DNA from 4 places in the Pseudoalteromonas sp. NSLLW24 genome. Region 4 is predicted to be linked to each of the others. Evidence: predicted binding sites of a transcription regulator. Region 4 holds the regulator's gene; each other region holds the start of a gene.
The links. Region 4 encodes sigma-54, which starts transcription at its own class of promoters, with help from an activator protein. Its sites were predicted from a motif close to GTTGGCACGNNNNTNGNNT; they were not measured.
Positions count from the first base shown of each region.

Region 1 (8,014 bases), on a different contig from region 4:
GCCTTTAGCGCCTGAGCCCATAACAATTTGGTCAATAAGGCTAGCGGCTTTGTCTTCACCAAGGGCTGCTGTAAGCGCTTTTTTAATAAAGTCTTCTGACTGAAAACCAATGGTACTAAAGCTTTGAATTTGTTCTATAAACAAGTTGTGTACAGCGCTAATTTTAGCTTGAGATAAATCCTGTAACCCAGCCATCGCCATACCCACTTTTTGCACCTGTTTAGGTTCTAAGTGTTTAAGGATTTGCGCGGCATCTTCTTCTGATAAACTCAAAAGTAATATAGCGGCTTTATCTACCCCATCTAGCTTATCAACATCAAAGGCTGGCGGGAGTTGTTTTTGTTCTTGATCAGTCATCTTCTGTTAACCACGCTTTGACTACTTGTGATGATAGTTCTGGTTCGTTAGCTACAAGGGCACGAATTGCTTTAAGTAAATCTTCGTCGCCATGTAAATCCGGTAACTGCAGTGTACCATCACTTGAGAAACCAACCGAAGCAGAATCAAAGTCTTTATTTAGCATATCAAGCGTGTTGTCGCCAATATCTACGCCTGAACTTAATGCATCTTCGTCGTATTCTTCTAGTGTATCGTCTGGGTAAATTAAGCGTTTAAGCATTGGTTTTACTACTGCCATTATCAATACAATGATAACTAAGGCGCCTAATACAAGGCGGGCTATTTTCATAAACCAGTCTTGTTCCCACAGTGGCACTTCTATTGCTAAATTTGTTTCTTCACGTACAAACGGCACTGTTACGACTTCAAGTGCATCACCACGTTGCATATCAAAACCTACACCACCTTGTAGTAAGCGACGAATATTTGACAATGCCTCTACCGAGCGTGGAGTCATGGTTGTTTCACCGTTTTCTCCCACTTTAGCAATGTAGTCAACAGCAACTGATACGCTTATTCTACGTATTACACCACTTTGCTGACGCTTATGAGAAATTGTAGTGTCGAGTTCATAATTACGCGTGGCTTCTTTGTGGCTGCGTGTTGGTGACGTAGCTGTGCCTGCACCACCTTGCCCCGCAACCTCAGGAATGTTCGAGTTTAACGGTGGCTGATTTGTAAGCGCACCTGGAATACCAACAGCTAGGCCGCCAATGTTATTTTCTTCAAATGTGGTTTCGCTTCTAACCGCTGGTAGGTCTGGGTTATAACGCTTTTGAGTTTCCTCAATCGAGCTAAAGTCCATGCTCAAATCAACTTGAGCTGTATAGTTTGCAAGCCCAACAACCGGTATTAAAATACTGTCTATTTTTTCAAGGTACTCTTGTTCGCGCTTACGTTCTAAGTCGTATTCTTTACGAGAGCGTGCTGCTAATGAGCTTTGCGAACCTGAATTTAATAATCGACCATTTTGATCGGTAACAGTAACTCGCATAGGCTCTAAACCCTGTACTGCCGAGGCAATCATATCAACAACAGAGTCTACTTCTTCACGGTCGAGTGAGCGACCACGCTTAAGCGTTAATACAACTGTAGCTGATGGTTTCTTCTCTCTGCGGGCAAATACGTTTTCTTTAGGAATGGCTAACAATACTTTAGCGCGAGTAATATTATTAAGCTCTTCAATGGTGCGGGCAAGTTGTTGCTCGCGGCCATGTTTTAGGCGTTCGCGCTCTAAGCGTTGGCTTACACCAAAGCCCATATCTTGCATAATTATATCAGAGCCCGACGCTGGCCCTTGCTCTAACCCTTCGCGGGTCATTAACAATTTAATATTTTGGTATTCGCTTTCATCAACCGACACAACGTTGCCATCTAGTTGATATTCAATTTGTTGCGCATCTAAAAAGTCGAGCGTTTGAATAAGCTCTTCAGTTTGCATTTTGCCTAACGGGCGCATATCTGGCTGACGAGCCCAAATAATAATAAAAATCGCGATAGCTAAACAAATAGCCAATGCTATAACCAATGTTACTTGGCGCAATACATCAACACCATTTAAAGCACTTAAGTAGCCTGACTTTTGTTCTTGTTGATCATCACCACCACTTTGGTCAATACCGCCACCAGCAAGTGCTAGGTCTGTAGATTGGTTAGATTGCGCCACAATAATTCTCCACTACCTAATTAAACAGGCATGTTCATGATTTCTTTATAAGCTTCAACAAGTTTATTACGAACCTGTACTGTAGCCTCAAAAGCAACTGACGATTTTTGAGAAGCAATCATCGCCTCAGCAAGCGATACACTTCGATCCCCCATCTCAACCGCTTTTACTTTTTGACCTGCATCTTGCTGTAGACCGTGCACTGTATTTAATGCATCACTTAGCATGTCGCCAAACTGGGAAGTAGAAGTAGGCTGAACTTGAGTCGGCAATTTATTTATTTGATTATTACGGCCGGCTTCTAAAGCCATTGATTGCATTTCTTGAAATACAGCACTGTTTTGAATTTTCATAATTTATCTCTGACACGCAGTGAACTCTTACAAGTAATAAAGCACAAAGCATGCCAAATAATTAATCATTAAAATACAATAGGTTAACTTTAATTTGTGTTAGTCAGAGTTTTGACAACCCTAAGTTCGCAGCGCAAACTTAGGGTTTATAGGAGGTTATGCTGGAAGTGAAATACCTAAATCGCGCATTTGCGCTAGTTTATAACGTAAAGTTCGTGGGCTTATGCCCAATGTTTCGGCAACGTCTTTACGCTTGCCTTGGCAGCGTGCAAGGGTTTCTAAAATAATACGATGCTCTTTGTCTTTAAGCTCATCTTTATAGCTACCGGTGTCTGCCGCTAGCAAGCCCTGCTTAGGTTCAACCTCGGCATGTGATTTTTCATCATAATATGCAGAGCTTAGCGTGCTTTTATCAACGCCTTTATCTGCGTGAGCTAATTCTGTTGACGATACTGTTTGCGCCGGCGCCAATGATGGCTCCATAACAAAGTTATTAGCTGCTAAGTTTTCAATAAAAATAGCATGCTCATTTATTGTGTTACCCGTGCGCAGTATAAGTGCACGCTGTATAACGTTATCAAGCTCGCGCACATTACCAGGCCACGCGTGAGCCAATAACTTTTGCTCGGCACCTTTATCTAAATATGCCATAGGCTCTTTGCTTTTACTTATATGGCGCTCAATTAAATGCTTAGCCAATACAATAATATCGCCAGGGCGTTGGCACAATGGTCGCCACATTAGTGGAAAAACATTAAGCCTGTAATATAAATCTTCTCTAAACTGATTTTCAGACACGGCTTCTTTTAAATCACGATTACTGGTTGCCAAAATACGTACATCGAGCTGAATTGTTTTACGCCCCCCTAAACGCTCTACTTCACGTTCTTGCAGTACGCGTAACAGCTTTGCTTGTAGCCCTAAGTCCATCTCAGTAATTTCATCAAGTAAAATAGTGCCGCCTTGTGCTTGCTCAAACTTACCCGGACATGCTTGAATCGCGCCCGTAAAAGCTCCTTTTTCATAACCAAATAACGTGGCTTCAAGCATATTTTCAGGAATAGCCGCGCAGTTAATCGCCACAAATGGCTCATTACAACGGCTTGACTTATCATGAATATAACGAGCAAGTACTTCCTTACCTGAACCACTTGGGCCAAGTACCATTACACTTGCATCAGAGCGTGCTACTTTACTCGCAAGCTCCAATAATTGAATACTAGTTGGGTCAGCAACAATAGGTCCGTCGGTTTCTTTTGCTTTTTCAGGCAAATAACGACTCACCATATTTAACAGCACTTCAGGTGCAAATGGTTTAGCCATGTAGTCAATTGCACCTAGGCGCATCGCCTCTACCGCATCGTCAATTGTGGCGTACGCCGTCATCATCAATACAGGTAAATCAGGGTGGTTTAATTTAATACTGCGTAGTAAATCCAGGCCACTCATTGCGCCCATTTGCACGTCGCTTACAACAAGCGAAAATTGATCTTTTTTAAGCAGTAACATTGCTTGCTCAGCACTGCTCGCTGCAACACATTCAATACCCGACATTTCAAGGGTATCTATTAAGGCTTCACGAAGCCCTGCGTCATCTTCGACAACTAAAATAGTGTTACTCATAATGAACCCTCTAGTTTAGATGTTGCCTTAATAGGCAGTAACAAACTAAAGCAGGCACCACCCTGCGTATTATTAGTCACATCAACACGACCTTGGTGCGCACTAGCTACCGAACTTACTACCGCAAGCCCTAAACCTGTGCCCTGACTTTTTGTAGTAAAAAATGGTTCAAAAATTTTATCGCTTTGGCTTAAATCAACACCTGGGCCATTGTCGCTCACACTAATACGAACCATATCTAAATCTTTTAAATCTCTTTGTGCGCTAATTTTTACTTTTGCACCGCCGCCAATAACTTGAATACTATTGTGCACAAGATTTTGAATAGCACTGGCCAATGCCGTTTTATTACCGACTATTTGTATATCTGGCTCTGGTAAGCTTACATCCAGCTCACTTTCATTAAGTGCAACCATCGCATCAGCACCTGCTTTAACTTCTGTTAAAAGCTGCTGCATTGAAACTTGCTCAACAACTTGCTGATCGCCACTTTTAGCAAATAACAGCATGTCGTTTACTTGAGTTTCTAAATCTTTTAAACGCGACATTAACTTTGTTTGAAAGTTATCGCGAGATGCTTCGGGTAAGCGTTTTGATCCTAAATTAGCGGCGTAAAGCATAGCGGCTGAGAGCGGCGTACGGACTTGATGCGCCAGTGACGCAACCATTTTACCCAGCGCGCTTAATCGCTGCATATGTGCAACACGTTTTTGTAAGCGGCGAGTTTCGGTCAAATCCGTCATTAAAATAAGTTGCCCAGGCTCTGGTGCTAAAGCAGTAATATCAAGCTTTATTAGGCGCCCGTCTTTTAAAGACACTTCGTGGCCATCATCTTGATGTGGCCTAAAAGAGCGCTGAATAACATTAAACCAGCGTTCGCCTTCAAGTGGCTCGCCAAGCATATCAATCGCTATTTGATTCGCTTTTGCAATCAACCCTTTGCCATCAAGTACAACCACGCCTGCTGGCATGGTATCAACCAAATGCGAAAGCCAACTTGCTTGCTTGCGCAGATCGCTTAATTCACCAATGTACTCCTCTTGAAGTAAACATGGGTTATACTGATTTGCAGAAAAAAACTGTGGTTTTAGCACGCTAGCAAGGGCCATAATCAAATCTCGAATTGATGTAGATACATGTCTAAATGCACGATTCATACCAAAATTTATTTACATATTTATCATTAAGTTACATCAATAATTTGAGCGACATAAAAATGACGCACACAAAAAGGAATAATAATGAGTGAGCAAATAAAGTGCCGTTGCCCGTGGCTCGACACCACTAAACCCGACTACGTTATTTACCATGATGAAGAATGGGGTGTGCCTCTTTATGATGATACAAAACTGTTTGAATTTATCACTCTTGAATCCGCGCAAGCCGGCTTAAGCTGGTACACAATTTTAAAAAAGCGCAGCGGTTATAAAAAAGCATTTGCTAATTTTGATGTAAAAAAAGTAGCACAATTCACACAAGATGATATTGAAAGATTAATGCTTAATGAGGGTATTGTGCGCAATCGCTTAAAAATTGCGGCAACCGTCAATAACGCTAAACGCTTTATAGAAATACAAAAAGAATTTGGGAGTTTTAGTAACTACCAATGGCAGTTTGTGGGTAATAAGCCGATTATAAGTAATTTAAATAACGTTGAGGACTACCCAGCAATTACAGAGGCATCAACCGCATTTGCGAAAGATTTTAAAAAACGGGGTTTTAAGTTTTTAGGCCCTACAACGGTTTACGCTCATATGCAGGCCTGCGGTATGGTTAACGATCACAGTAATGATTGTTTTAGAAAAGAAGAAATTATTGAGGCTTTTAGTGGGTAAGTGATTTATAGCTATAAAAGTGATTTGTTCACAAAGAGGTTAGAGAAGCTGCGCTTTAGAGAAGTAACGCGTAGGTTGGCTATGGTTTCTCATTTACCTTCGTTTTTCTCTTTGTGAAATAACGTTTTATTTAAATGATTAAAAGTCTTGTTTTTCACGCGTGCAAGTCTAGCGTAACAACAAAAGTAAAAACCGTGTAGGTGCGAATTTACTTCGCGCTCTTGCTAATATTTTTAAGTAAAGTGCGGTATAAAACCGCATCTACAAAACGAGGGGTTATTTATCTACTGTGTTTGGCCAATTTATAACTAAACACTGACAGCTGCTTTTAAACCTTAATCTCGTGATAGATTATACTTTTTCATTTTCTCAACGAGTGTGGTTCTGCGTACACCTAGTATTTCGGCTGCGCGAGCTACAACGTAATCATAGCGCTCTAGAGCTTGGGTTATTAAGCTAATTTCAAGCTCTGCTAAATAATCTTTAAGTTCAATACCATCATCAGGTAATAGCCCACTACCCGTTTGGCTAAACTCAGCATCTGGCTCAGTTTCGTAATCACTAAAACCGGTGCTAAATATATCGTTAAAGGCATCTTTTTCCATTAACTCTTCAGGGTATTCTGGCTCGTACGCTTCAACTTCAATGTAACGATATTTGTTAGGTAAATCAGGAATATCAACCACTTTTTCAGGAAACATAATAACCATACGTTCCACTAAGTTAGCAAGCTCACGAATATTACCAGGCCAAGCATGTTCTTTTAAGCTCTCAACTGCGCGCTCGGTAAACTTAGCGGTAGAACCTGTTTGGTCGTTAACACGCCGCATTAACTCTTTTAAAAGCAGCGGTATATCATCAGCACGTTCACTCAGCGATGGGTTTTCGATAGGAAATACATTTAAGCGGTAATATAAATCTTCCCTAAAACTACCCTCTTCAATCATTGTTTCTAAGTTACGATGCGTGGCTGCAATAACGCGTACATCAGCCTGAATAGCCTTTGTACCACCAACACGTTCGTAGCTGCGCTCTTGCAATACTCGCAGCAACTTAACTTGCATTTGCAGTGGCATATCGCCTATTTCATCTAAAAATAGCGTCCCACCTTGAGCTAGTTCAAACCGCCCTTTACGCGCCGATATAGCACCAGTAAACGCGCCTTTTTCGTGGCCAAATAGTTCACTTTCGAGCAGCTCAGCCGGAATAGCACCACAGTTAACTGGTACAAACGGTCCATTAATACGCTTTGAAAGCAAGTGTACATTACGGGCAACCACTTCTTTACCTGTGCCTGATTCGCCTAAAATTAAAACATTAGCATCGGTTTTTGCCACTTGTTCAATTAAAAAGCGAACATCTTTTACGGCCTCTGTTTCACCAACAAGTCCATCAAAGATTTTATGCGGTTTAGTATGCTTATGCTCATTAGGCAACATACGCTGATACTGCTGGCAGTCGTGAAGTAACTGAGTTGTCACTTCGTGATTAAATGGCTCGCAAATAAGCCCCACTACATTAGCTATACTTAATAGTGGTTTTAGCGTTTCACCAATTAATAAAAACGGTAATGTTGGATAGCGTTTAATTAAGCTTTCGTGGTCAAGTGATTGCAACGCTCCTAAAATAATCATGCATTCTTGCTGCTGATATTTTTTGCATTCTTGTTCAAAGCAGTCTTCGCTTAATAGTTGAGCAGCTTCACCAATAAAGCCAAGTGAAGCATTTAATCCTATTGCGCGGTTGTTATTATTATCTAAAATCAAGATCATATTTAGCGAGCCGTACTTTCACTAATTTGTATAATTAGTTAAATTGTAAGCCAGTTCAGCATGGATGCAAGTGATAGCGGCAGTTTTTTGACATAAACGCCAAAAAACAGACGGGCTAGTTAAGTCAATCATACTTAATAGTTAATCATTAAGTATGGGTTATAGTTTTAACTTAGCCATTACTTAACTATTACCTAACTATAACTTAGCCCTAAAAATTAATTTACTCGGCAATAAAAATGCTATTGTTAGTAAATAAACTCAATTATAAATTTAAGTTGAAGTTACAAATGCCGATATATAGATAAGTGGAAATGCTTGGCATTAATATTGCTTTGTTCTTATAAAAGTATAAAAGCTTAATTA
Region 1 is NZ_JADYWQ010000002.1:190,627-198,640, reverse strand. Features, by position in the region: gene fliG (flagellar motor switch protein FliG) at 1-357, opposite strand, end outside; gene fliF (flagellar basal-body MS-ring/collar protein FliF) at 350-2,065, opposite strand; gene fliE (flagellar hook-basal body complex protein FliE) at 2,086-2,418, opposite strand; gene I6E72_RS02420 (sigma-54-dependent transcriptional regulator) at 2,575-4,041, opposite strand; gene I6E72_RS02415 (sensor histidine kinase) at 4,038-5,150, opposite strand; gene I6E72_RS02410 (DNA-3-methyladenine glycosylase I) at 5,283-5,876, shown strand; gene I6E72_RS02405 (sigma-54 dependent transcriptional regulator) at 6,212-7,648, opposite strand.
Region 1: a site for sigma-54 is predicted at 2,458-2,476, ahead of fliE (flagellar hook-basal body complex protein FliE). Genes of this name have one in related genera too.

Region 2 (8,014 bases), on a different contig from region 4:
ATAGCTTAGCGTCTTCTATGACATCAAATTCAGCATTGCAAGCATCAACACTTGTTGGCAAGCAAGCTTTACTTGAGTCAAACACCCTGGATTTAAATGAAACGGGTGATGCCAGAGGCTCTGCAGTGGCAGAAGAAGCCGTTGATAACTTAAAAATTAAAGTGACAGATGCATCAGGTCAGCTAGTAAGAACTATTGATATGGGTTCTCAATCAGCAGGTGCAGTACGTTTTGCGTGGGATGGCAAAAATGAAGCCGGTGAGCGTTTACCTGAAGGTGAATACTCAGTAACCGCCGAAGGAAGTACTGACGGCGAATTTTCAAGCTTGCCCATTGCTACATTCAAGAACATTGAAAGCGTTAATATTAATGGCTCAAGTGGCATTATTATTAACACTAAAGAAGGTGCGGTTAGGCTGACAGATGTAGCAGAAATCGCGTAATAAATTTTAGTATTTTTCGCCTGCTAGCAGGCCACAGACTAACAGGTTAGAGGTGAATTATGAGCTTCAATATTGCATTAACCGGCCTTGCTGCCGCGCAAAAAGATTTAGACGTAACGGCAAATAATATTGCAAACGTTAATACCACAGGTTTTAAAGAGTCACGCGCTGAGTTTGCCGATGTTTACGCTTCATCAGTATTTAGCTCTGGTAAGACTAAAAATGGTGACGGTGTGCAAACAACCATGGTTGCGCAGCAGTTTCATCAAGGCTCACTACAATTTACAAATAACTCACTTGATTTAGCAATCACTGGTGAAGGTTATTTTGCGATGACCGACGATTTATCTTCGCAAGATTTAACATATACACGTGCAGGTGCATTTAAGCTTAACCAAGATAACTTTATGGTTGACGCAAAAGGTAACTTTTTACAAGCATTCCCAGTTGATTCATCTACAGGTGATACAACGTCGGTAAGTTTGAGCACAACTGATCCAATTCAAATCCCTGATTCGTCTGGTTCACCTCGCGCAACAGAAAATGTATTTTTGTCGTTTAACTTAGATGCAACGGCGGATCCAACAGGTCTAGATTTTGACCCTACGTCTAGTGGTACTTATAACTCATCTACGTCAACAACGGTATATGATTCACTAGGTGAACCACATATTTTACAATACTTTTTTGCTAAAGAAGATGATGCCGCAGCAGGTGGTACAGATAACAGTTGGGAAGTATACGCAACACTCGATGGCAAAGTAGTTGATGGCACAACTGGTGGAGAACAAACAACGACACCTTATACACCACTAACTACCCTAGGTTTTAACTCAAGTGGTTTACCATCAACAACAGGTGGTGTGGCAAATACAAATACAACTACTTTTGATGAAATACTGCTACCAGCGGGTTCTGGTGCTGGTTTATCAACATTACTAGACAATGGTGCAACTTTCCCAGGTACTGGTATTGAGCTTAACTGGCGCGATGAAAATAACACGGCAGGACGTATCCCAACTCAGTATTCAAGTGGTTTTGAAGTAAAAGCACTCGATCAAGATGGTTCAACGGTAGGCCGTTTAGCCGGAATTGATATAGGCACAGACGGTAAAATTGTCGCTTCTTACAGTAATGGTGACTCAACATTCCTAGGCCAAGTGGCTATGGTACGTTTTCCAAACTCACAAGGGTTATCACAAGTGGGTGATACAAGCTGGAAGCAAAGTATTGATTCAGGTGAACCTGTAGCGGGTGAAGCAGGTTCGGGCACGTTTGGTGGAATTAACTCATCAGCGCTTGAGCAATCAAATACAAATCTTACTAATGAACTTGTAGACTTAATCACTGCACAGCGTAATTACCAAGCAAACTCACGTGCGCTTGAAGTTAACTCAACTATTCAGCAAAGTATTTTGCAGATTCGATAAGCTAAACCCCATTAAATATATTAGGCTGCATTTTTGCAGCCTTTTTTATAAGCCCTCTTTGTAAGCCCTTCTAAATACCTCTCAATGTTGCGTCAAATTTAATCTGGCACCTATTTTGCATTTATAAGTTCAGAGATTTTTTATGTGAGTCGATACTATGGACAAAATGGTCTACATTGCGGCCTCTGGCGCTAAGCAAAGCCTACAAGGGCTTGCTTTAAAAGCCAATAATTTGGCAAATGCAAATACAACGGGTTTTAAAGCCGACTTTGCGCAAGCACGTTCTATGCAAGCGTTTGGCGAAGGTTTGCCTACACGTGTATTTTCAATGCAAGAGCGTCCGGGTTCTAACATGGTATCGGGTGGCATTGTTCAAACCGGGCGAGACTTAGATATCGCAATGAGCGATAACGCATGGCTTGCAGTGCAAGATGCCTCCGGTAATGAAGCTTATACAAAAGTGGGTACGTTAAACATTACTGCTCAAGGCATGCTCGTAACCAGCCACGGTCGTCAAGTTATTGGCGAAGGGGGACCTGTTATTTTACCTGTCCCAGTCGAAAAAATAGGGTTTAGCCAAGATGGCGCTATTCAAGTTCGACCGCAAGGCGCTCCCGCTAACTTTTTAGAAGAAATAGACACGCTTAGAGTGGTAGAAGCAAATAGCTCACAGCTCGAAAAAGGTAACGATGGTTTATTTAGACCAAAAGCAAATGTAACAGTAGATACCTCTGCCAATGTAAAAGTTTTAAGTGGTTCGCTTGAAATGTCGAATGTGAACCCTGTTCACGAAATGGTCGACATGATAAGCCACCAGCGCCAATTTGAATTACAAGTGAAATTAATGAAAACAGCTGAAGAAATTGACGAGCGTCAAGATCAGTTATTACGCATAGTTTAACTTTAAAATGAGGACACGATTATGAATCCAGCATTGTGGATCAGTAAAACTGGGCTAGACGCTCAACAAACCGATATATCGGTTATCTCAAATAATTTAGCGAATGCGAGTACCGTAGGTTACAAAAAAAGCCGCGCTATATTTGAAGATTTACTTTATCAAAATATTAATCAACCAGGTGGTCGTTCATCGCAAGATACCGAAATGCCGTCGGGCTTAATGTTAGGTGCGGGTGCTAAAGTTGTAGCTAACCAAAAAGAGTTTACGCAAGGCAACATGTTGACCACCGAAAACTCACTAGATTGGATGATTTCTGGTGAAGGCTTTTTTGAAGTACTGCAACCAGATGGCAATATTGCTTATTCGCGCAACGGCCAGTTTACTACTGATGGCGATGGCCGAATTGTAACATCGGGCGCTGGTTACGTTATTCAGCCAGAAATGAATGTACCTGATGATGCGCAATCAATTACGGTTTCGCAAGACGGTGAAGTATCTGTGCGTGTTGCAGGCCAAGCCGATAACGTGGTCATTGGTCAGCTGACTATTAGTGATTTTATTAATCCGTCGGGTCTTGAGCCAATCGGTCAAAATCTTTATACCGAAACCGCTGTAAGTGGTGCGCCGGTACAAGGTAACCCGGGTGTTGAAGGGTTAGGTAGCATTATTCAAGGCTCACTAGAAACTTCAAACGTAAATGTAACTGAAGAGCTCGTAAACCTAATCGAAACTCAGCGTATTTACGAAATGAACTCAAAAGTAATTTCGGCCGTTGACGAAATGATGAGTTATATCAATCAACAGCTTTAATAGAGTAGGGGGAATTATGCGTAATATTATTTTATTTGCAGCGGGCACATTATTTTTAAGTGGCTGTATGTCTACGCAAAATAGTGAAGTAGTGCAGGACGACCCTTACTACGCACCTATGTACCCCGAGCCTATTTTAGAGCCGCTGGTAGCCACAGGTTCATTGTTTAATACTCATACATCAAACGACTTATATTCTGATAAAAAAGCGCTACGTACTGGCGATATAATTACGGTTAAATTGCAAGAGTCTACTCAAGCAACAAAAGCCGCTAAAACAGAAACAGACAAAGAAACCGACGCAAGCTTAGACCCCGTTATTGGATTAGGTGGTCTACCTGTAAATATAGGTGGCGATAGTATTCAGTTTGGTATTGGTAGTGATTCGTCGTTTACGGGTGATTCAAAATCAAACCAGTCAAACAGCTTAGTGGGCGATATTTCGGTTAATGTAATGCGCGTTTTACCTAACGGTAATTTAGTTATTCGCGGTGAAAAATGGCTAACGCTTAATACCGGTGAAGAGTTTATTCGTTTAGAAGGGCTAGTACGCCCTCAAGACGTAAGCGCCGATAATACGGTTGAATCAAATCGTATTGCTAATGCACGTATTCAATACTCAGGTAAAGGGCAAACGCAAGAAGCGCAAAGTCCTGGTTGGCTTACACGTTTCTTTAGCAGTTCGCTGTTTCCATTTTAGAGGGTAACAACATGAATAGCCTTAAAGCTTTATGTTTAGTTGTGTTATTAGGTTGGCAGTTTACTGCCAGTGCTGAGCGCATAAAAGATGTGTCTATGGTTGAAGGCGTACGCTCTAACCAATTAGTTGGTTATGGCTTAGTGGTTGGCTTGCCGGGCACTGGCGAGCAAAACTCATATACACAACAAAGTTTTAGAGGCATGTTGAACAGCTTTGGTATTACGCTACCTTCAACTCAAAGTCCTAAAATTAAAAATGTTGCCGCTGTTGCTGTGCATGCAGAATTACCCGCATTTAGAAAGCCCGGGCAAACAATAGATATTACGGTTTCTTCCATTGGTAGTGCAGGCAGTTTACGTGGTGGCACTTTATTACAAACTTTTTTAAAGGGTGTAGACGGTAACGTGTATGCAATTGCACAAGGTAGTTTAATTGTGGGAGGCCTAGGCGTAGAGGGCCTTGATGGAAGTAGAGTCGTAATTAATACTCCTACAGTTGGACGAATTCCCAATGGCGCAACAGTTGAACGCACCGTAGAAAGCCCGTTTATGCAAGGCGATTACATTACCTTCAACTTAAACCGCCCAGACTTTACAACGGCAAAACGCCTAGAAAAAACAATTAATGACTTAGTCGGCCCAAATAGCGCACAAGCAATTGATTCTGTTTCTATTCGTGTCATAGCACCACGCGATGCATCCCAGCGTGTATCGTACTTATCAACACTCGAAAACTTAGAATTTAAGCCAGCTGACATGGCCGCTAAAATTATAGTTAACTCGCGTACAGGTACTATTGTTATTGGTAAAAATGTAACCCTACAGCCTGCTGCAGTGACCCATGGCGGTTTAACAGTCACCATTGCTGAGCAGCAAAATGTAGTGCAGCCAAATCCGCTAGCAAACGGTGATACAGTTGTCACGCAGCAAAGTATTATTGATGTAAACCAAGACGACTCGCGCGCTTTTGTATTTAACCCAGGGGTAAGTCTTGACGATTTAGTTCGCGCAATTAACGAAGTAGGCGCAGCGCCTGGTGACTTAATGGCTATTTTAGAAGCGCTAAAAGAAGCGGGCGCAATTAATGGTCAGTTGATCGTTATTTAAAAACTAAAGCAAGTAACGTGTCACTCAAAGCTCTATATCTATTAAACAAAGATCTAGAGCTCTTTTATTTACAGTAACTTAAAATTATTATTTTTATCTTCCTTGTTTTATCGGTAGTGGCTCAATTTTTGCATTTTTAACTACATTATTCATTTTGTGTCAAAAAGCCGATGGAAACTAATCACCTCGATAAACAAAACTTTTTTGATTTAGGCAACTTAGATTCACTTCGTAAAGAAGCCTTAACGAGTGGCGATGCATCAACTGATGCTTCCAAAGCTGCGCTCAAAAAAGCGGCCGCACAATTTGAAGCTATTTTTACGCAAATGTTGCTCAAAGGAATGCGCAAAGCTAACGAAGCATTTGAAGATAAAGACAGTCCATTTAATTCAAGTGGCGTAAAGTTTTTTGAAGAAATGCACGATCAGCAACTTTCTACAGAGCTTTCATCAAATGGCTCGTTAGGCCTTGCCGATTTAATTGTTCAGCAGTTATCGCCTGAGTCTAAAAACTTTATGCCAGGCTCTGTGCTTAGAACAACCAACGATATTTTTAGCGATACGCAAGTCGGTTCCGCTCTTCCTCATGAGCAAAAAAATAAGCAACCCGATCTTATCGTTAAGAGTACTAAAGCCGATATTGCTGAGCCTAAAGTCGATACTGCAGAGTCTAAAACCGATAGCCCAACATTTAAAAATGCAGAAGAGTTTGTAAGTTCAGTGTGGGAACACGCTAAAACTGCAGCGCAAAAAATTGGTTTAAACCCAGCGGTAATGGTTGCACAAGCGGCACTTGAAACCGGTTGGGGTAAACACATTATTAATAAAAGTGACGGTGGCAGCTCAAATAACTTATTTAATATTAAGTCGGATAAAAGCTGGGAAGGCGATAAAGCAAGCAAAGTAACGCTTGAGTTTGAGCAAGGCACACCCGTTAAAAAACAAGCCAGCTTTAGAGCCTACGATTCAATTAAAGATAGCGTGAACGACTTTGTTGATTTTTTAACGCAAAACCCACGCTACAAAGAAGCATTACAAAATACAGCAAAACCAAATGACTTTTTAGATTCATTACAAAAAGCAGGTTATGCAACCGATCCAAATTATGCCAGCAAAATAAAAAAAGTGCTCAATAGCAGTCAGCTAAAAGACATTGCGGCAAACGTGATCCGCCAAGGAGTAGAGTAACATGTCGTTTAATTTATTAAACATTGCCAGTTCTGGGGTTAGAGCAAGCTCGGAGCTATTGCAAACGACAAGTAAAAATATTGCCAATGTAAATACCGTAGGCTACGTACGTGAGCGTACTGAATTTACCACTATGGTTGATAACCAAGTAGGGCGAGGCGAAACATACCGATTACTAAACGAGTTTGCTCAGTCACAGCTAAATCGTGACACCTCTAATAAATCGTTTTTCGATCAGTTTATTACTGAGGCAAATAGAGTTGATACTATTTTTTCTGAAGAGTCGAACAACCTTTCGACCGGAATTAACTCTTTATTTAATAACGTGCAAGAAGCTCTAAATCAACCGTCATCTACCGTTGCCCGCTCATTAGTAATGACAGATGCGCAAAGCTTAATTGATCAAATGGATAGGCTTTCTGGCATCGTGCTTGATCAAAAAAGTGTAGTGAACGAGCAGCTCGAAATATTTTCAGATGAAGCAAACTCACTAATTCAAAGTATTAGTACGCTAAATCAAAATATTGCGGCAGTTAATGGCACTAATAATGCCGCAGATGCAAGCTCTACCTATAACGAACGCGATAAAGCAATACGCGACTTATCAGAGCTAATAGACATAGAAACGCTTGATGGTCCAAATGGCGAAAAACTCGTTTTTATGGGCACAGGTGAAGCGGTTGTTATGCAAAATGGCGCATTTAACTTATTTTCGATGACGGGCGACCCCGATCCTAATTTTAAAGAATTCACGCTTGACGTTAATGGTGGCAAAGCAGTGCCGCTTGAAGTTGATGTAAGTAAACTTAAAGGCAAAATTGGCGGCTTACTCGCTTTTAGAGATGACATATTAGTCCCTGCTCAAAACCAAATTGGTCAAATGGGCTTAGCGATAGCCGACGCATTTAACGAACAAAACAAATTGGGTATGGATGCAACAGGTCAGCTGGGTGGTAATATTTTTAATATTCCTACCGTTGGCGCTTATGCGTATCAAGCTAACACAGGTACTGCCGGTATGACTGCAACAGTAGAGCCAGGTAAGGGCAGTGAACTTCCTGCCAGTGACTTTATTATTACTTATACAGCTAATGCTAATGAAGTAAGTATTCAGCCTATAGATAACAAAGGGGATCCGCTGGGACAGCCTTCACTTGCTGATATATCGACAGGTGTTATTGATTCATCGACTATAACCTCAGGCGAATCATTTGGTCTTCAAGTAAATGTATCTGGGGCAGGTGTTGAGGGTGATCAGTTTCAAATAAAGCTTAATTCAGATGCCGCTTCAAGTATTACACTTGCAACAGGGCGCGCAGAAGATTTAGCACTAGCATCGCCTATTCGTACTGCTAACGATTTAAATAATATAGGTACCGCTACTATTTCAGCGGGAGAAGTAACAAGTGTTACCTCCGGTGGATTTACTTCAACACC
Region 2 is NZ_JADYWQ010000002.1:174,292-182,305, forward strand. Features, by position in the region: gene I6E72_RS02330 (flagellar hook assembly protein FlgD) at 1-443, shown strand, start outside; gene flgE (flagellar hook protein FlgE) at 503-1,873, shown strand; gene I6E72_RS02340 (flagellar basal body rod protein FlgF) at 2,031-2,774, shown strand; gene flgG (flagellar basal-body rod protein FlgG) at 2,796-3,584, shown strand; gene flgH (flagellar basal body L-ring protein FlgH) at 3,601-4,284, shown strand; gene I6E72_RS02355 (flagellar basal body P-ring protein FlgI) at 4,296-5,390, shown strand; gene flgJ (flagellar assembly peptidoglycan hydrolase FlgJ) at 5,561-6,577, shown strand; gene flgK (flagellar hook-associated protein FlgK) at 6,579-8,014, shown strand, end outside.
Region 2: a site for sigma-54 is predicted at 1,976-1,994, ahead of I6E72_RS02340 (flagellar basal body rod protein FlgF). Genes of this name have one in related genera too.

Region 3 (8,014 bases), on a different contig from region 4:
AGCTTTATTGGTGGTTGTGCAGGCTCTACCGGTGGTGGTATGAAAGTAGTGCGCGTGTTCTTACTTTACTTGCAGGGTGTGCGTGAGCTTAATCGTTTGGTGCACCCTCGGGCTATATATTCAATCAAGCTGGGTCGAAAGGCGTTGCCAGACAAAGTAGTAGAAGCCGTGTGGGGATTTTTCTCTGCGTATGCATTGGTGTTTATTATTATTATGTTAGCGCTTATGGGCACGGGTATGGATAACATAACTGCGTTCTCAGCCACTGCGGCTTGTTTAAATAACTTAGGTCCAGGTCTGGGTGATGTAGCATCGCATTATGGCGCTATAACCGATGGTGCTAAATGGTTGCTTACCATTGCAATGGTGTTTGGTCGTTTAGAAATATTTACTTTATTAGTGCTATTTACGCCTACTTTTTGGCGTGGATAAACGAGCGGCTTAAGTTTTAAATTACGAACTATTGGGAAAGGGATATGCCAACAAATTTAGAAAAGCTAAAGCATATAAGTGTAGGCAGCTTAGTCGACCTAGAAATATTAACACCTACAAGCAGTAAGCGTGTTAAAACTGAATTAGTTGGTTTACTCGATAAACAGTTTATTATTTTAAATTATCCCAATGCAAAGCGTTTACCTGCGGCGAGTGACTATTTACGTGATGGCGTAATGGTTGTTGTAAGAGCGCTTATTGAAGGTAGTGGTGGGCAAGTTATTGCGTTTCGCCAGCAAATTATGTCGGTAGCCTCTCATCCCGCTAAACTCGTGTTTATAAACTTTCCAAAGCAAGTGCAGTTATTTGCGCTACGCTCACAAACACGCATACCTACCTTATTACCTGCAAAGCTAAAGCTAAGTGACGATAGGGTACTTGAAGGCCTTATTAAAGACATTTCACTCACTGGTGTAATGTTTGATATTAGAGGCGATCAGCAAGTTGAAAGTATTAAAGATATGCAATGCACTGTCGTACTTAATAGCAGTGATAAAGATTTTGAAGGTGAAATTTGCAGTGTTAAAGAGCATGCCGCCGGTGTGCACTGTGGAATTAAGCTACTAGCAAGCGAGGATGAAATGAAAGCCTTTATGAAAGAGCATTTTATAGACCCTTCTGCGCTTGAGCCTACCGTTGAATAAATAGGTTTTCGCTTATTTGCAACAAAAAGGCATTTTATGTCAGTATTTATAAAATGTTTTTTCTCTCTTTCATAATTAAAATTATTATTTAAATAAAACAATTGATTACGTTTTGTTTTTTACAGCTTGTTTTTTGTTATTAAAGCTACCTCGTTAAAATTTATCTCAATTATTATTTTAAATCCCTCCTTTTAAAACCGTACATTTAAAAATGTATCTTTTTATATAAACATAACTATATGTTTTTAATGACTTTAATATCATCTCTTTAAAACGTGTTGCTAAAGGGCAACAATAACTATTCTAAAAACGCCTTCTTGTTGTACGTTTTATATTTAACTTATTGAAAATTAATAGCTTTTAAATGTTGGCATCTAAGTTGTAATAGTCTAAGTGTACTGAACGAAATCGTGATTCAAAGTGAAATACTTAATCGCACACACATAAATTTGAAGGATACATATTATGAAAAGTATTAATAAAACTTTAGCACTTATCGCTATTGCATCTTCTTCAGCCGCTTTTGCTGCAACAGATTTTGACACACTGGATGTAGACGGCAGTGGCACAATTAGCCAAGCAGAAGCATCAGTAGATGCAAAGCTAATGAGCATGTTTTCTGAGCTTGATACTGACCAAAATGGTGAGTTATCAAAAGAAGAATTTTCAGAAGCTTAATTAAAAAGTATTTATCCTGAGTTGCCAAAGACACCTAAGTAGGCAAGGGAGCTTACGAAAGAGGATAACAAGGAAGTGGAAAATTACGTTTTAAGTTAAACGAAGCAATTTTTTTGATAGAACATTGAAGGATTAAGTTATGAAACATTTAAATAAAGCATTAGCACTTATAGTACTAGCATCTTCTTCCGCTGCATTTGCAGCATCAGATTTTGACAGCCTTGATATCGATGGTAGCGGCACAATTAGCCCAAGCGAAGCGGCAGTCGATACAGATTTAATGGCTGAATTTATTGAGCTAGATACCGACGGTAGCGGCGAGCTTTCTAAAGAAGAATTCGCTAATTACTAATTAATCTTTTCAGATTAAACATTTTTCACAGTCAGGGATCTTTGAAAAGGACTTCCCATATTACTAGGAATATTATTATGAAAACATTAAATACAACACTTGCAGTTATCGTTTTAGCATCTTCATCAGCAGCATATGCCGCAGTAGATTTTGCCTCTTTTGATGCAGATGGTAACGGTGCTATTACAATGGAAGAAGCAAAGGTTAACCCTCAGCTTGTAAAGATTTTTGATGATTTGGATACTGATGGTAATGGTGAAATCTCTAAAGAAGAGTTTTCAAAAGTACAGTAATCAATATTTAAGCATACTCCATTAAAGCCGCCTTAGTCAGCGGCTTTTTTGTGTATTAAATTAACTAATTAGAGTAACTAGTTAAAGGAATATAGCACTTACTTGGAATAGTTTTTCTACAACGGTAATGTGTTTTTTGTCGATTAAAAACATGATGACATGATCGCCCGACATAATAATTGTATCATCGTGAGCTATCAACACATCGTCATTACGTACTATTGCCCCAATGGTTGTACCTGCAGGAAGTTTTATGTCGGCAATCGCACGCCCAACCACTTTAGATGTGTTTTCATCACCATGAGCAACCGCTTCAATGGCTTCTGCTGCGCCTTTACGCAGTGAATACACGTTAACAATATCACCACGGCGTACGTGCGTTAATAACGCTGATATAGTTGCTTGTTGTGGCGATATGGCAATATCTATTTCGCCGCCTTGTACCAAATCAACGTAAGCTCCACGTTGAATAAGTACCATGGTTTTTTGTGCGCCCATACGTTTTGCAAGCATGGCCGACATAATGTTTGCTTCATCGTCGTTGGTTACGGCAATAAATACATCGACTTGTTCAATATGCTCTTCTGAGAGCAGTTCTTGATCAGATGCGTCACCACAAAAAACGACCGTGTTATCGAGCATTTCTGAGAGTTGCTCGGCACGTTCTTTACTGCGTTCAATTAGTTTAACGGTGTGGTTTTTTTCAAGTGAGCGGGCAAGGCCTGCCCCAATGTTACCGCCACCAGCTATCATAATTTTTTTGTACGAACGCTCAAGTTTTTGTAGCTCGTTCATTACTGCGCGTATATGTTTTGTAGCGGCAATAAAGAATACTTCGTCATCGGCTTCAATAACGGTGGTACCCAGTGGTTTGATTGCTTTACCTTGACGATAAATAGCGGCAACACGAGTTTCTACATTAGGAATATGTTCTTTAAGTGCAGATAACGCATAACCTACTAATAAACCCCCATAGTAAGCTTTTACGGCTACTAACGAGAGCATGCCATCAGCAAACTGCAATACTTGCAGAGCACCAGGGTAGTCAATTAGACGGCGAATATACTTAGTGACCAGTGCTTCGGGAGCAATGTAATGATCGATTGGTAAATCATCGTTTTGAAATAGTTTTTCGCGGTATTTTAAATATTGCTCTGAGCGAATGCGGGCAATTTTAGTGGGCGTTTTAAAAATACTGTACGCCACTTGGCATGCAACCATGTTCACTTCATCTGAACTGGTTACCGCTATAATCATATCGGCATCTTCAGCACCTGCACGGCGTAATACATCAGGATGCGCACTGTGGCCCATAACCCCTTGTAAGTCGTACTTATCTTGAAGTTCACGTAATCGGTTACCGTCTATATCAACAACGGTAATTTCGTTTTGTTCGCCAACTAAGTTTTCAGCAAGCGTAGCACCAACTTGCCCGGCACCGAGTATAATTATTTTCATTATTTACCCGTGGTATTGATCATAATTTAATTAAAAAAATAGCCATTTAATGTTTCATAAATGGCTAACTATTTAGTGTACGGCTATTAGGCTTTTTTAACTAGCTTAGCGTAATAAAATCCATCACTTTCACCGGGCAGTAACTGCAAACCTGGAGTTGTTACGGTATCATTTTCGTGTAGAGGTATATGTTCTACATCATCGTTATTAGCTAAAAACTTAGCAACTTGCTGTTGGTTTTCTTGTGGAAGAACCGAACACGTAGCATATACCAATGTGCCACCTGGTTTTAACAGTGGCCAAATGCTATCAAGAATATCGTTTTGTAACTTAGATAAGTCTTCGATATCTGATGCGCGACGTAACCATTTTATATCAGGGTGACGGCGAATTACGCCAGTGGCTGAACAAGGCACATCAAGCAAAATACGATCAAATAATTTTTCGTCCCACCAAGTATGTGGTTGTGAGGCATCGCCACATTGTAGGTCTGCACCTAAGCCAATACGAGTTAAGTTTTGCTTAACGCGTTCAAGGCGAGTTGAGTCGCTATCAAGTGCAAGTACATCAGCATCAGCAAGCTCTAATATATGACACGTTTTTCCGCCAGGTGCTGCACAGGCATCTAAAATATAGTCATCTGCTTTAGGTTCTAAAAAGCGGGCTGCCAACTGTGCTGCAGCATCTTGTACTGAACATGCACCTGTATCAAACTCAGGCAACGAAAATACATCACGTGGTTTGGCAAGCTTAATCCCATCAATAAAGTCAGGGTTTAAGGTGTGTTCAATATCGTTAGCGCTAAGCATTTCGCTGTACTCTTGCGTGCTAAATTGTGCTTGATTTACACGAAGCCACATTGGTGCTTGTTGCTGGTTTTCTTCAAGTAGTGCTTCCCAGCTATCTGGGTAGGCTGTTTGCACCTGTTTAATAAACCAATTTGGATGGTTGTATAAACATACCGGAATAAGCTTCGCTTTTTCTTCAAGCTCTGCTTGTTGGCGCTGAAAACTACGTAAAATGGCGTTTATCAGCCCTTTTAATCCTAAAGCGCGCAGTTGAGCCAGTGCGTTTACAGTTTCTGAAATTGCAGCATGTGGTGGTACGCGCATATGCTGCAGTTGATAAATACCTACGTATAATAAAAACTGAAATATTCTACGTTTACCTTTTAATGGCTGCTCTACTAAGTGTTGGCAGTAATTTTCAAGGCTAGGTAAGTAGCGTAAAACGCCATAACAAATTTGCTGTAGCAACGCTTTATCTTTAGGCGGCAAGCCTTGGCTTGCAAATGGAAGTTCTTGATTAAGCGATGCGCCTTTATCAACTACGTTATATAAAGTTTCAGCGGCCAGCGCTCGTACGTTTGGAACATTACTCATTGTTTTCGCCTAATATTGTGCCAGGGGTAACCCAGTCACTACGACCATTTAAAAAGTCGTTAATTGCCATTGGTTTTTTACCTTGCGGCTGTAATTGCGTAATACATAAAGCGTGTTCGCCACACGCCACTACTACGCCATTTTTGTCGCTTGATAAAATTTGCCCAGGATCACCTGATTGCAGCACAACCTGCGCTTGATAAATCTTTACTGTTTGCCCACCCATTTGGGTAAAGCACACTGGCCATGGATTAAAAGAGCGAATGTTTCGCTCAATTTGCAGTGCACTCATTGACCAATCGATATTAGCTTCCTCTTTAGAAAGCTTTTTAGCGTAGTTAGCAAGTTCATCATTTTGAGGTTCAGGGGTGATCTCGCCATTAGCTAATTTATTAATGGTTTCAATTAACGCGTCTGGACCTAGCTCAGCAAGCTTTGTATATAAACTAGCGCTAGTTTCTGTCGTGCTAATAGGGCAGCGACTTATATGTAACATATCGCCGGTATCTAGCCCTTCATCCATTTGCATTATTGTTACGCCGGTTTGCTCATCACCTGCCCAAATTGCGCGTTGAATAGGTGCAGCGCCGCGCCAGCGCGGTAATATAGAGCCATGCACATTTAAACAACCCAAACGTGGGGCTTCTAATATAGCTTTAGGTAAGATTAAGCCATACGCTACAACAATCATAATGTCGGCATTTAAGCTTGTTAGCTCTGCTAGTGCTTCATCATTTTTTAATGACTGTGGCTGAAAAACAGGTAAGTTGTGCTCAAGCGCTAGCTCTTTCACTTCACTGGCTTTTAATTTTTTACCACGACCTGCAGGGCGATCTGGCTGGCTATATACACCCACTATTTGGTGTTCGCTTTGTATCAGCGCTTGTAAATGACGTGCTGCAAAGTCCGGCGTACCGGCAAATATAATGCGTAATGGTTGAGTCACTGAGTTTTCCTAAGGTACTTATTACTAATCTGCAAATTTAGCTTCTTTTTCAAGCTTTTTACGAATACGTTGGCGCTTTAATGGAGATAAGTAATCAATAAACAGCTTACCTTGAAGGTGATCTAGTTCGTGTTGAATACAAATAGCCAGTAATTCATCTGCATCTAGTACAAACTCTTCACCGTTTTCGTTAAGTGCAGCGACTGTTACTGTTTCAGCGCGGTCTACTTTTGCATACGAGTTAGGTACTGATAAACAGCCTTCTTCGCTAACGGTAGAGCCGTCTTTTTTAATGATTTGTGGATTAATTAATACCAGTGGCTCATCGCGCTCTTCTGATACATCAATAACAACGATTCGTTGATGAATATCTACTTGCGTGGCCGCAAGTCCAATGCCATTTTCATCGTACATTGTCCCTAGCATGTCTTTTACAATTTGGCGTACTGTGTCGTCAACTTGTGCAACATCTTTTGCTATAGTACGTAAACGTTCATCTGGAAATCTTAAAACTTCTAACCTAGCCATAGTTACCTTTTTCACTTGTGCTTAATTTAGGGTATTGTATGCTCTTATTTTAGCCATTCGCGTTCACCTTTAACAGGTTTTGGGCAATAATAATGAAAAAACAATACAAGGAAGCTCAATGAAATCTCCATTACTTGCAATCATGCTTACGTTAAGTGCTGCGTTTCCCGCAATTGCTGACGTGCTTAAAATAAAAAAAGATGCACCAAAACAGTATGTTGTAAAAAAAGGCGATACACTTTGGGATATTTCTGGCATCTATTTAGATGAGCCTTGGCTATGGCCTGAACTTTGGCAAATGAATCCACAAATTGACAACCCGCACCTAATTTACCCCGGTGATGCATTAGCGCTGATATACGATGCAGATGGAAACCCACGTTTAGTGATTAATAAAGGATATAGAAAGCTATCTCCTCAGGGTCGTATTACACCAAAAGGGCGTAATGCTATTACTACTTTGCCGCTTGAAATGATCAAACCGTATATCAGTTACGAGCAAGCAATGAACAGTGACGATATTAAAGACAAACCTTATATTTTAGGTGCTAACGAAAATACTAAAACACAAACGTTAGGCCATATTTTATATGTTAAAGGCGACTTACAAGTACATAAAGCATATGCCATTTACCATAAAGGTGACCCTTACACCGATTTAACCGGTGAGGTGTTAGCAACGCGTGCATCTTACGTGGGTATCGCACGTGCGTTTAGAGCGGGTGATGAACACAATGGCGTGCCTTCGTCATTACGTGTTGAGTCTGTTAAACGAGAAATTCAGCAAGGCGATTTTTTAATGCCGGCAATGGAAGGTCAAATGCTTCCTGCGTACTTTAATATTCACCGTCCTTCTGAGCCTGTAACAGGGAATATTATTGCTTCCCCACGACAAGTTAGAGAATTCAGCACAATGGATGTTGTAGTGCTAAACTTAGGCAGTGAACAAAACATAGAAGCGGGTCATGTATTAGATCTAGAACGTCAATCGCCAACGGTTATTGATGGTCCTCGTGGCCCTCGTTACCCCGAAGATTCTAGTAAATACGAGAAGCTTTTATCTGATGTGAGCCAATTATTTGGTGATGAGTCTGACGAAGAGAGCACAACGTGGACTATGCCTAAAGAAAAAGTTGGCGAGCTAATTGTCTTTAAAGTGTATGACAAAATAAGTTATGCATTAATAACTAAAAACCAGCACCCAATTCGCATTGGAGATATTGCAGTTATTCATTAAGAAG
Region 3 is NZ_JADYWQ010000021.1:6,380-14,393, reverse strand. Features, by position in the region: gene I6E72_RS17515 (TrkH family potassium uptake protein) at 1-432, shown strand, start outside; gene I6E72_RS17510 (flagellar brake domain-containing protein) at 477-1,136, shown strand; gene I6E72_RS17505 (EF-hand domain-containing protein) at 1,602-1,814, shown strand; gene I6E72_RS17500 (calmodulin) at 1,954-2,166, shown strand; gene I6E72_RS17495 (EF-hand domain-containing protein) at 2,244-2,459, shown strand; gene trkA (Trk system potassium transporter TrkA) at 2,541-3,917, opposite strand; gene rsmB (16S rRNA (cytosine(967)-C(5))-methyltransferase RsmB) at 4,004-5,299, opposite strand; gene fmt (methionyl-tRNA formyltransferase) at 5,292-6,245, opposite strand; gene def (peptide deformylase) at 6,270-6,773, opposite strand; gene I6E72_RS17470 (LysM peptidoglycan-binding domain-containing protein) at 6,892-8,010, shown strand.
Region 3: a site for sigma-54 is predicted at 1,503-1,521, ahead of I6E72_RS17505 (EF-hand domain-containing protein). Genes of this name have one in related genera too.

Region 4 (8,014 bases):
AACATCAGGGCGAATGGTCACCGTATCGGTGTTCATTAGCGCGCCAGCAGAACGCTCTTGATACGAAAGTGCTTGTGTTGCACGTTCACGGTCTTGAATGTCCATCGCGCTAACAACGTCTTTATAAACGGTGTCCGGCAGACTACGTAATACTTCACCTAAGTCATCGTGGCCCATATCTTCTGTTGCGGCTGCAATGTGCTTAGGTTCCATTTGGGCAATAATGCCTAAACGAACATCTTCTGAGAGTTCTTCAAGAACATCACCTTGCACATCAGGATCAACCAACTGCCAAAGGAGTCGGCGAATTTTATGTGGTGATGATTCTAATAATAATGCGGTATCACAAGGAGCTGTTTTTGCGAGCATGCGCCTAACTTGAACAAATTGACCACTATTGAGTGACTTAGTCACCTGTTTTAGTTGCTGTAGTGGGTAATCTTGTTCAAAAGCTTCAGGCATTGGCGTCCTTTATAAATTCTTATATTACTTTATGGGGAGAGGTGAGTTAACTGGCGTCACTAACCGTATTTATTTTATATATCTGTTTTAGTTGGGGCATTAGTAATGCGAGCATTATTTTTATAACTGTTTATTCTTGTTCATTAAAACGTTGTGCTATTAATTCTCCAACAGCGTGTAAAGCTTGCTCAGAATCGGGGCCTTTACATACAACTTTTACTTCTTTGCCTTGGCTACTTTCAAGTAACATTAGTGCAAGTACGCTATCGCCTGCGGCTTCTTTGTCATCTTGAAATAATGTAATTGTCGCATCAAACTGCACTGCCAATTGGGCAAGCACGGTGGCTGCTCTGGCATGCAATCCTAATTTGTTTTTTATTAAAAAAGTGTCTTCACAATGCATAACTTACTCTACCTAAGCTGAACAGGTGATTATTCAGCTATATTATTTTTCTTGTTCGCGATGGCGAATTTTCACATTGGGATGTGTCATTGCAAAACTTTCACCGATAGTTTGCGCTAAATATACAGAGCGATGTTGTCCGCCTGTACACCCAATGGCAATGGTTAAATAACTGCGGTTATTTCGCTCTAAGTGCGGTAACCATGTTTGTACAAATGTTTGAATTTGCCATGTGAATTTTTGCACTATGCTGTGATTGGCCAAATAATCTTTAACAGGTTGATCTAACCCATTTAAAGGTTTTAATTCAGGTTCCCAATGTGGATTGGGTAAAAAGCGTGCATCAAATACGTAATCTGCTTCTTTTGGTATACCGTATTTAAAACCAAACGATTCAAACGTGACAATCAGTTGCTTATCTTTTTTACCTAAAATCTTTTCACGAATAGATTCAGCAAGTTGATGAACGCTTAAATCAGTTGTATCTATCATAAAGTCGGCGCGGGTGATTAATACATCAAGTAATTCTTTTTCTTTTTTGATGGCTAAATCAAGAGGCAACGAGTCAATTGATAGTGGGTGTAATCTACGAGTTTCAGAAAAACGTTTGATCAATGTTTGATCGTCGCTATCTAAATAAAATAACGTAGGTTTTGCAAAGCCAGGCAAGTATTCAAGAATATCGTTAAATTCATCTTGTTGTTTAGGGATGTTCCGCACATCAATGCTAACAGCAATTTTATCATAGCTATCAGACACACTGCGAACTAATGAAGGAAGCAAGTTAACTGGAATATTATCTACGCAATAATAACCTAAATCTTCTACAACGCGTAAAGCAACCGACTTTCCAGAACCAGAACGGCCGCTTATGATAATTAACTCCATTTAACACCCTTTATAAAACTATGATTGATTGACAATAACTTGGTAAAGCTCAGTATCTGATTTTGCACTGCGTAACTGTTTACAAAAATCTTTATTGTTTAGTTTATCAGCAATGGTTGCTAGAGTCTTTAAGTGCTGCTGGTTATCGCCATCTGGTACGATGAGTGCGACGAAAATATCAACAGGGCGATTATCGATTGCATCAAAATTTATTGGAGTTTCGCTAACGAGTACTAAAGCCAAAGGCTCTTCTGCACCGCTCATTCTTCCATGAGGAATGGCAATGCCACGCCCTATACCTGTACTACCCAATTTTTCTCTGCTCATTAAAGCATTAAGAATATCTTGTTGCGGTAAATACGGAAGTTTGTCGTGAGCAAGTTCGCTAATGAACTCTAAAATTCTTTTTTTGCTATTAAAAAGGACCGCAGCTTTGCTGCAGTCCTGGCATATAAGTGAGCTTAATTTCATCATATTAGTGTCGAGCAAGCTTCTCTTTGTGTTTAATTACTTGTCGATCGAGCTTGTCGATCAACGAGTCAATGGCGGCATACATATCTTGATGTTCTGTAGAGGCAAATAACTCAGCACCGCTTACGTGTATGGTGGCTTCTGCTTTTTGATTTAATTTTTCTACATCGAGAATGACATGAACATTATTAATATGATCAGAGTGTCTTTCTAGCTTCGCAAATTTGGTATTAATATAGTCTCTTAGTGAATCGGTTAATTCTACGTGACGACCAGTTAAGTTTAGTTGCATAAGCATTACCCTCTTTTTTTGCGTCTTAAATCAAACTTTTACGTTGATTTGACGGTGGAATAGCCAGAGATTCGCGGTATTTTGCGATTGTACGTCTCGCTACTTTAATTCCTTGCTCAGCCAATATATCCGCTATTTTGCTATCACTCAATGGTTTTGCTGAGTTTTCTGCTGCGATTAATTTTCGGATAAGCGCACGGATTGCTGTAGATGAACATTCACCACCGTTTTCGGTGCTTACATGGCTTGAGAAAAAGTATTTAAGCTCAAATATACCACGGGGTGTGTGCATATACTTTTGGGTTGTTACGCGCGAAATTGTTGATTCGTGCATTTCTACCATTTCAGCAACATCATTTAAAACCATTGGTTTCATGGCTTCAGGACCGTGTTCAAAAAAGCCTTGTTGTTGTTTAACAATACAATTTGTTACTTTTAATAGCGTGTCGTTTCTACTTTCTAAGCTTTTAATAAACCATTTAGCTTCTTGTAAATGCGAGCGAATAAACTGGCTGTCACCACTGGATTTTACAGTGCGAGACATTGCCGCGTATTGGCTATTAACACGAATTTTAGGCATGCTATCTGGGTTTAACTCAACAACCCAGCGGCCTTTAATTTTTTTAACTGACACATCAGGAATAACATACTCAGATTCTTCTCTTACAATAGTATCTGCAGGTTTAGGGCTAAGAGTATGTATTAATGTCATTACTTCTTTAAGCTCTTCTTCTTTGAGCTTAGTTTTCTTCATTAATGTACGATAGTCACGAGCAGCTAATAAATCAATATGCTCGGTTAAAATCATTTTTGTTTCATTAATGTAAGGTGTTTCTTTATCAAACTGGTTAAGCTGAATACACAAACACTCTTGTAAGCTACGTGCAGCAATGCCTACAGGATCAAACAGTTGGATGCGTTTTAATACAGCTTCAATTTCATCAAGTTCGACTTCGTTATCATCTTCGTTTTCTTGATTAAAGCTTTCTAAAATCTCTTCGCAGCTTAGTGTTAAAATACCTGAGTCATCGACGGCTTCTACAATAGCAATAGCAATAGCTTCGTCTGTAGGGCTAAATGGCGTTAGTTGTAACTGCCACATTAAATACTCATGGAGCGTTTCAGTAGAGGCGCCTTGGTATATTGATTCGTCTTCAGGCATCGGACCCGATGATGCTGCTGGGGCGGCACTCATGTACTCATCCCAACTAACATCCATAGCCATGTCGTCACTTAGCGTGTCTTTTGCAAGTGCTTCACCACTATCTTGTTCGTATTCGCTTGGAGCATCATCGGCAGATGCGCTAACAGTTATGTCATCTGTATCTGCTTTTTGCTCGTTTTTACCTGCAGCGTCTTCTGAATAGTCTGCTTCTTCAACCTCTAATAGCGGGTTGCTGTCGAGAGCTTCTTGTATTTCTTGCTGGAGATCCAATGTACTGAGTTGCAACAAACGAATAGCTTGTTGCAGCTGTGGAGTCATTGTAAGTTGCTGGCCCATGCGCAGCTGTAGTGATTGCCTCATGTATCTCTAACAATCCTTTTATGTTGTTATAATTAATACTAGCAGATGCTTAAAGACATGGCGTAAATGTTACAGCCTAAATTGCTCGCCTAAGTAAACATCGCGTACTGTTTTATCATTTAATACGTGTTCTGGAGTACCTGATGCAATCAGCTCCCCATGAGAAACAATGTAGGCTTTTTCACAAACATCAAGGGTTTCTCTTACGTTATGATCGGTAATTAATACACCAATCCCACGATTTTTAAGATGTTCTATTATTTTCTTTATGTCTAATACCGAAATCGGGTCAACACCTGCAAATGGTTCATCCAGTAATATAAATTTAGGATCTGCTGCCAGCGCACGTGCTATTTCAACACGACGACGTTCGCCACCCGACAATGCCATACCTTGGCTATCACGAATGTGTTGTATGCTAAATTCATCTAATAATTTATCGAGAGTGTCTTCTCTAGCTTGTTTATTTAACTCTTTGCGCGTTTCTAAAATGGCCATTAAGTTTTGATAAACAGTCAGCTTTCTGAATATTGAAGACTCTTGCGGTAAGTAGCCAATGCCTAATCTAGCACGACTATGCATAGGTAAAAGAGTAATATCGTTATCGTCTATCGATATTTTACCTTTGTCGCTAGGTACAAGTCCTACTATCATATAAAACGTGGTAGTTTTACCTGCGCCGTTAGGGCCAAGTAAGCCAACAATACTGCCAGCTTTGACTTCAAGGCCGACGTTTTTTACAACTTCACGGCCTTTATAGCTCTTTGCTAATAGCTCTGCTTTTAATGTGCTCATGGTTGACCTTTGTCGCTTTTTTTACTTTTTTTAGTCTCGATTGGTACTAAAATTGTGTGAACGCGGTCAGTTGAGTTTTCATCTTTTTCGGCACTGATTAGCTGCTGCTCTATATCGTAGGTAATGCTTTTAGCATTTATTTTTTGTCCCGCTTGCGATACTTGTGCATTACCAACAAGCGTTAAAAAACGCTTAGATACATCATAACGTACTTCGTCAGCACTGGCGCTCATAGTCGTGCCATCTGATTGCTTTTCTTCAAAGTGCGCAGGGCTACCTGTAGCAATTAATAATTGTTTATTATCGCCAAGTTCATCGCGTTTATGTACTTCTAAGCGGTCGGCTGTGATACGGCGGTTACCGTGAATAATTTCAACGTTTTTCTCAAAAATCCCGACATTAGCTTTTAATTGGCCTTCTTGCTTATCGGCGCTTATTGAAATTTGATTTGCAGCCGGTTGCGTGTTTTGCTCTGCAGCACTACTATTAAACGCTAGTATAAGTGTAGGAATAATAAGTGATTTTAATATTTTATTGGTCATAATATATGGTTCGCGTATGGTTAATTAGTTTTATCACTTCGGTTTTTAAGTCGGCTTCTAGGCCTTTACCAGTGATTTTTAAATTGGGTCCAGTGATAATAACGGGTTGCTCCGAACGCATTGTTAATAGCTTTATATCTACCTGAATATTATCAGCATTGATTTTGTCTATCATGGCGTTATCGGTTAAGTTTTTGGCAACCACATTGCCTTCTAAAATTAATTGTTTGTCTTCGTATAATGTTGCTTCGTCTGCATTTATTTGCCACGTTTGCTTTTCGTTATATAAAGTAAAAATAGGTTTTTCAAAAAACGTAAAACCTAATTGTTGATATAGCTCCATTTTAGCCGCAGTGACTTTGTGGCTAATTTTACCTTGTTCGTCATAGGCTGTTTGTTTGAGTTCTATGGCTATGTAATCAGGCTTGGCAATAACTTCAGGCTCAGTCTGAGGCACAATATTTGTTTGTGTAAAATAAGGGTACCAAAGCCAAACCATACAGCTAATGAATAAAACGCTTAATATTATGCGCGCTGCATTCATGAACTAGTGCCTTGTGTAGTCAATGCTTTACCATTTTCAAGCATAAGTAAGTCGGTGAGCTCTCTTACTGCACCAAAGCCGCCAGGCATTTGCGTTACATAGTGTGATAAACGTTTAATAAGTGGATGGGCATCATTTACTGCAACAGCAAAGCCGACTAATTCCATAACGGGCATGTCAGGACCATCATCACCGATATAAGCAATTTGTTCATCGCTAAGGTTGAGTTTGTCTTTTAATTCTTGATAGGCAATGAGCTTATTTTCTTGGCCTTGATAAATATGCTGTACGGTTAAGCTGCTCATACGTTGTTGCACTATTTGTGAATGACGACCAGTAATTACAGCCACTTCAAAGCCACTGTTTATAAGCGCTTTAATGCCAAAACCATCTTTTGTATTAAATGCTTTTAGCTCTTCACCTTGATTACCAAGATAAATACGGCCATCAGAAAATACACCATCAATATCGCATATAAGTAGCTTTACTTTTTTAGCGCGTGCTTTTGCATCATCGCTCAGCGGTTGATAGAGTTCTTCAAATTGCATTTATAACACTCCTGCTTTTAATAGGTCTTGCATGTTTAATGCGCCAATAGGTTGGTTTTTCTCATTGACGACGATTAAGCCATTTATACGTTTGTGTTCCATAATATTAAGCGCTTCAGCGGCTAAAATATCTTGTGTAGCCGTAGTACATGACTTAGTCATAACAACATCTATTTGTGTTGTATGAATATCAATTCTTTGCTCTAAAATACGACGCAAATCGCCATCGGTAAATAATCCCACGAGCTGCTGATTTTCATCAACAATGGCTGTCATGCCTAAACCTTTAGCAGACATTTCAATAAGGGCATCTTTAACTGTTTGTGAAACGCTAATAATAGGTGTATTTGCGCCGCTGTGCATAACATCTTTTAAAGTAAGTAATAAGCGCTTGCCTAAACTACCACCTGGGTGAGATAGCGCGAAGTCATCAGCTGTAAACCCGCGAGCTTCTAATAATGCAACTGCCATGGCATCGCCCATCGCAAGCGTTGCAGTGGTACTTGATGTAGGAGCTAGACCCAATGAACAGGCTTCTTTTTCTACTTTAATACACACATGTACATTAGCAAGGGTCGCCATGGTTGATTGCGTATTGCCAGTCATCGATATCATTTTGGCACCAAGTCGTTTTAAAACCGGAATGATATTTAAAACTTCGCTGGTCTCCCCTGAATTAGAAATAAGCATAACCACGTCATTTTTAGTGATCATCCCTAAATCACCATGACTTGCTTCACCAGGGTGAACAAAAAATGCTGGACTGCCAGTGCTTGCAAGGGTTGCCGCTATTTTATTGCCAATATGACCTGATTTACCCATACCAATGACAATAATACGGCCTTCGCAGTCGTACATTAATTGGCACGCGTTATGAAAGTTTTCATCTACATATTGTGCAATATCACTAAGTGCTTGGCGTTCAACATCTAAAACGCGAAGGCCTTGTTCAATAAAATTTAGCGTTGCCATCATTTACCCTACTTGACTAAAAATATACCCTTGGTAACCCAAAAATGCTATTAGCAATAAGCCGCCTTCTACTCTATTGATACGTTGGGTGCCTCTAAAGTTCAATGACATAATAATAAGAGCAAGTGTTGCGCCAATCATAATTAATACGTCTCGGCTTACTAATGATGGGTCAATGGCAGAAGGGTTAATAATACCGGCAAGTGGTAATACCGCTAGAATATTAAATATGTTTGAGCCAACAATATTACCTAGTGCTAAATCATCTTCATTTTTAAGTACACCTGCAACCGAAGCGGCAAGTTCAGGCAAACTAGTACCGATGGCAATAATTGTTAAGCCAATGACTAAGTCGCTTAAGCCGAAGTATTTAGCAATATCGACAGCCGAACCTATTAAAAAATGAGAGCTAACAGGTAGGAGTATCATGCCGACAACTAACCAAAATACCGCTTTTTTCGTAGGTACATCGTTTGGTACATCGTCGCAGGCTTCTGAGACAAATGGGTCATCTTGGTTTTTTGCACGCATAGATACAATAATTAACCCACCGATGAATACGATAAAGCCAA
Region 4 is NZ_JADYWQ010000009.1:26,117-34,130, forward strand. Features, by position in the region: gene mgtE (magnesium transporter) at 1-462, opposite strand, end outside; gene I6E72_RS10975 (HPr family phosphocarrier protein) at 593-865, opposite strand; gene rapZ (RNase adapter RapZ) at 908-1,753, opposite strand; gene ptsN (PTS IIA-like nitrogen regulatory protein PtsN) at 1,772-2,224, opposite strand; gene hpf (ribosome hibernation promoting factor) at 2,229-2,516, opposite strand; gene I6E72_RS10995 (RNA polymerase factor sigma-54) at 2,542-4,041, opposite strand; gene lptB (LPS export ABC transporter ATP-binding protein) at 4,111-4,836, opposite strand; gene lptA (lipopolysaccharide transport periplasmic protein LptA) at 4,833-5,378, opposite strand; gene lptC (LPS export ABC transporter periplasmic protein LptC) at 5,368-5,922, opposite strand; gene kdsC (3-deoxy-manno-octulosonate-8-phosphatase KdsC) at 5,919-6,470, opposite strand; gene I6E72_RS11020 (KpsF/GutQ family sugar-phosphate isomerase) at 6,471-7,442, opposite strand; gene I6E72_RS11025 (calcium/sodium antiporter) at 7,446-8,014, opposite strand, start outside.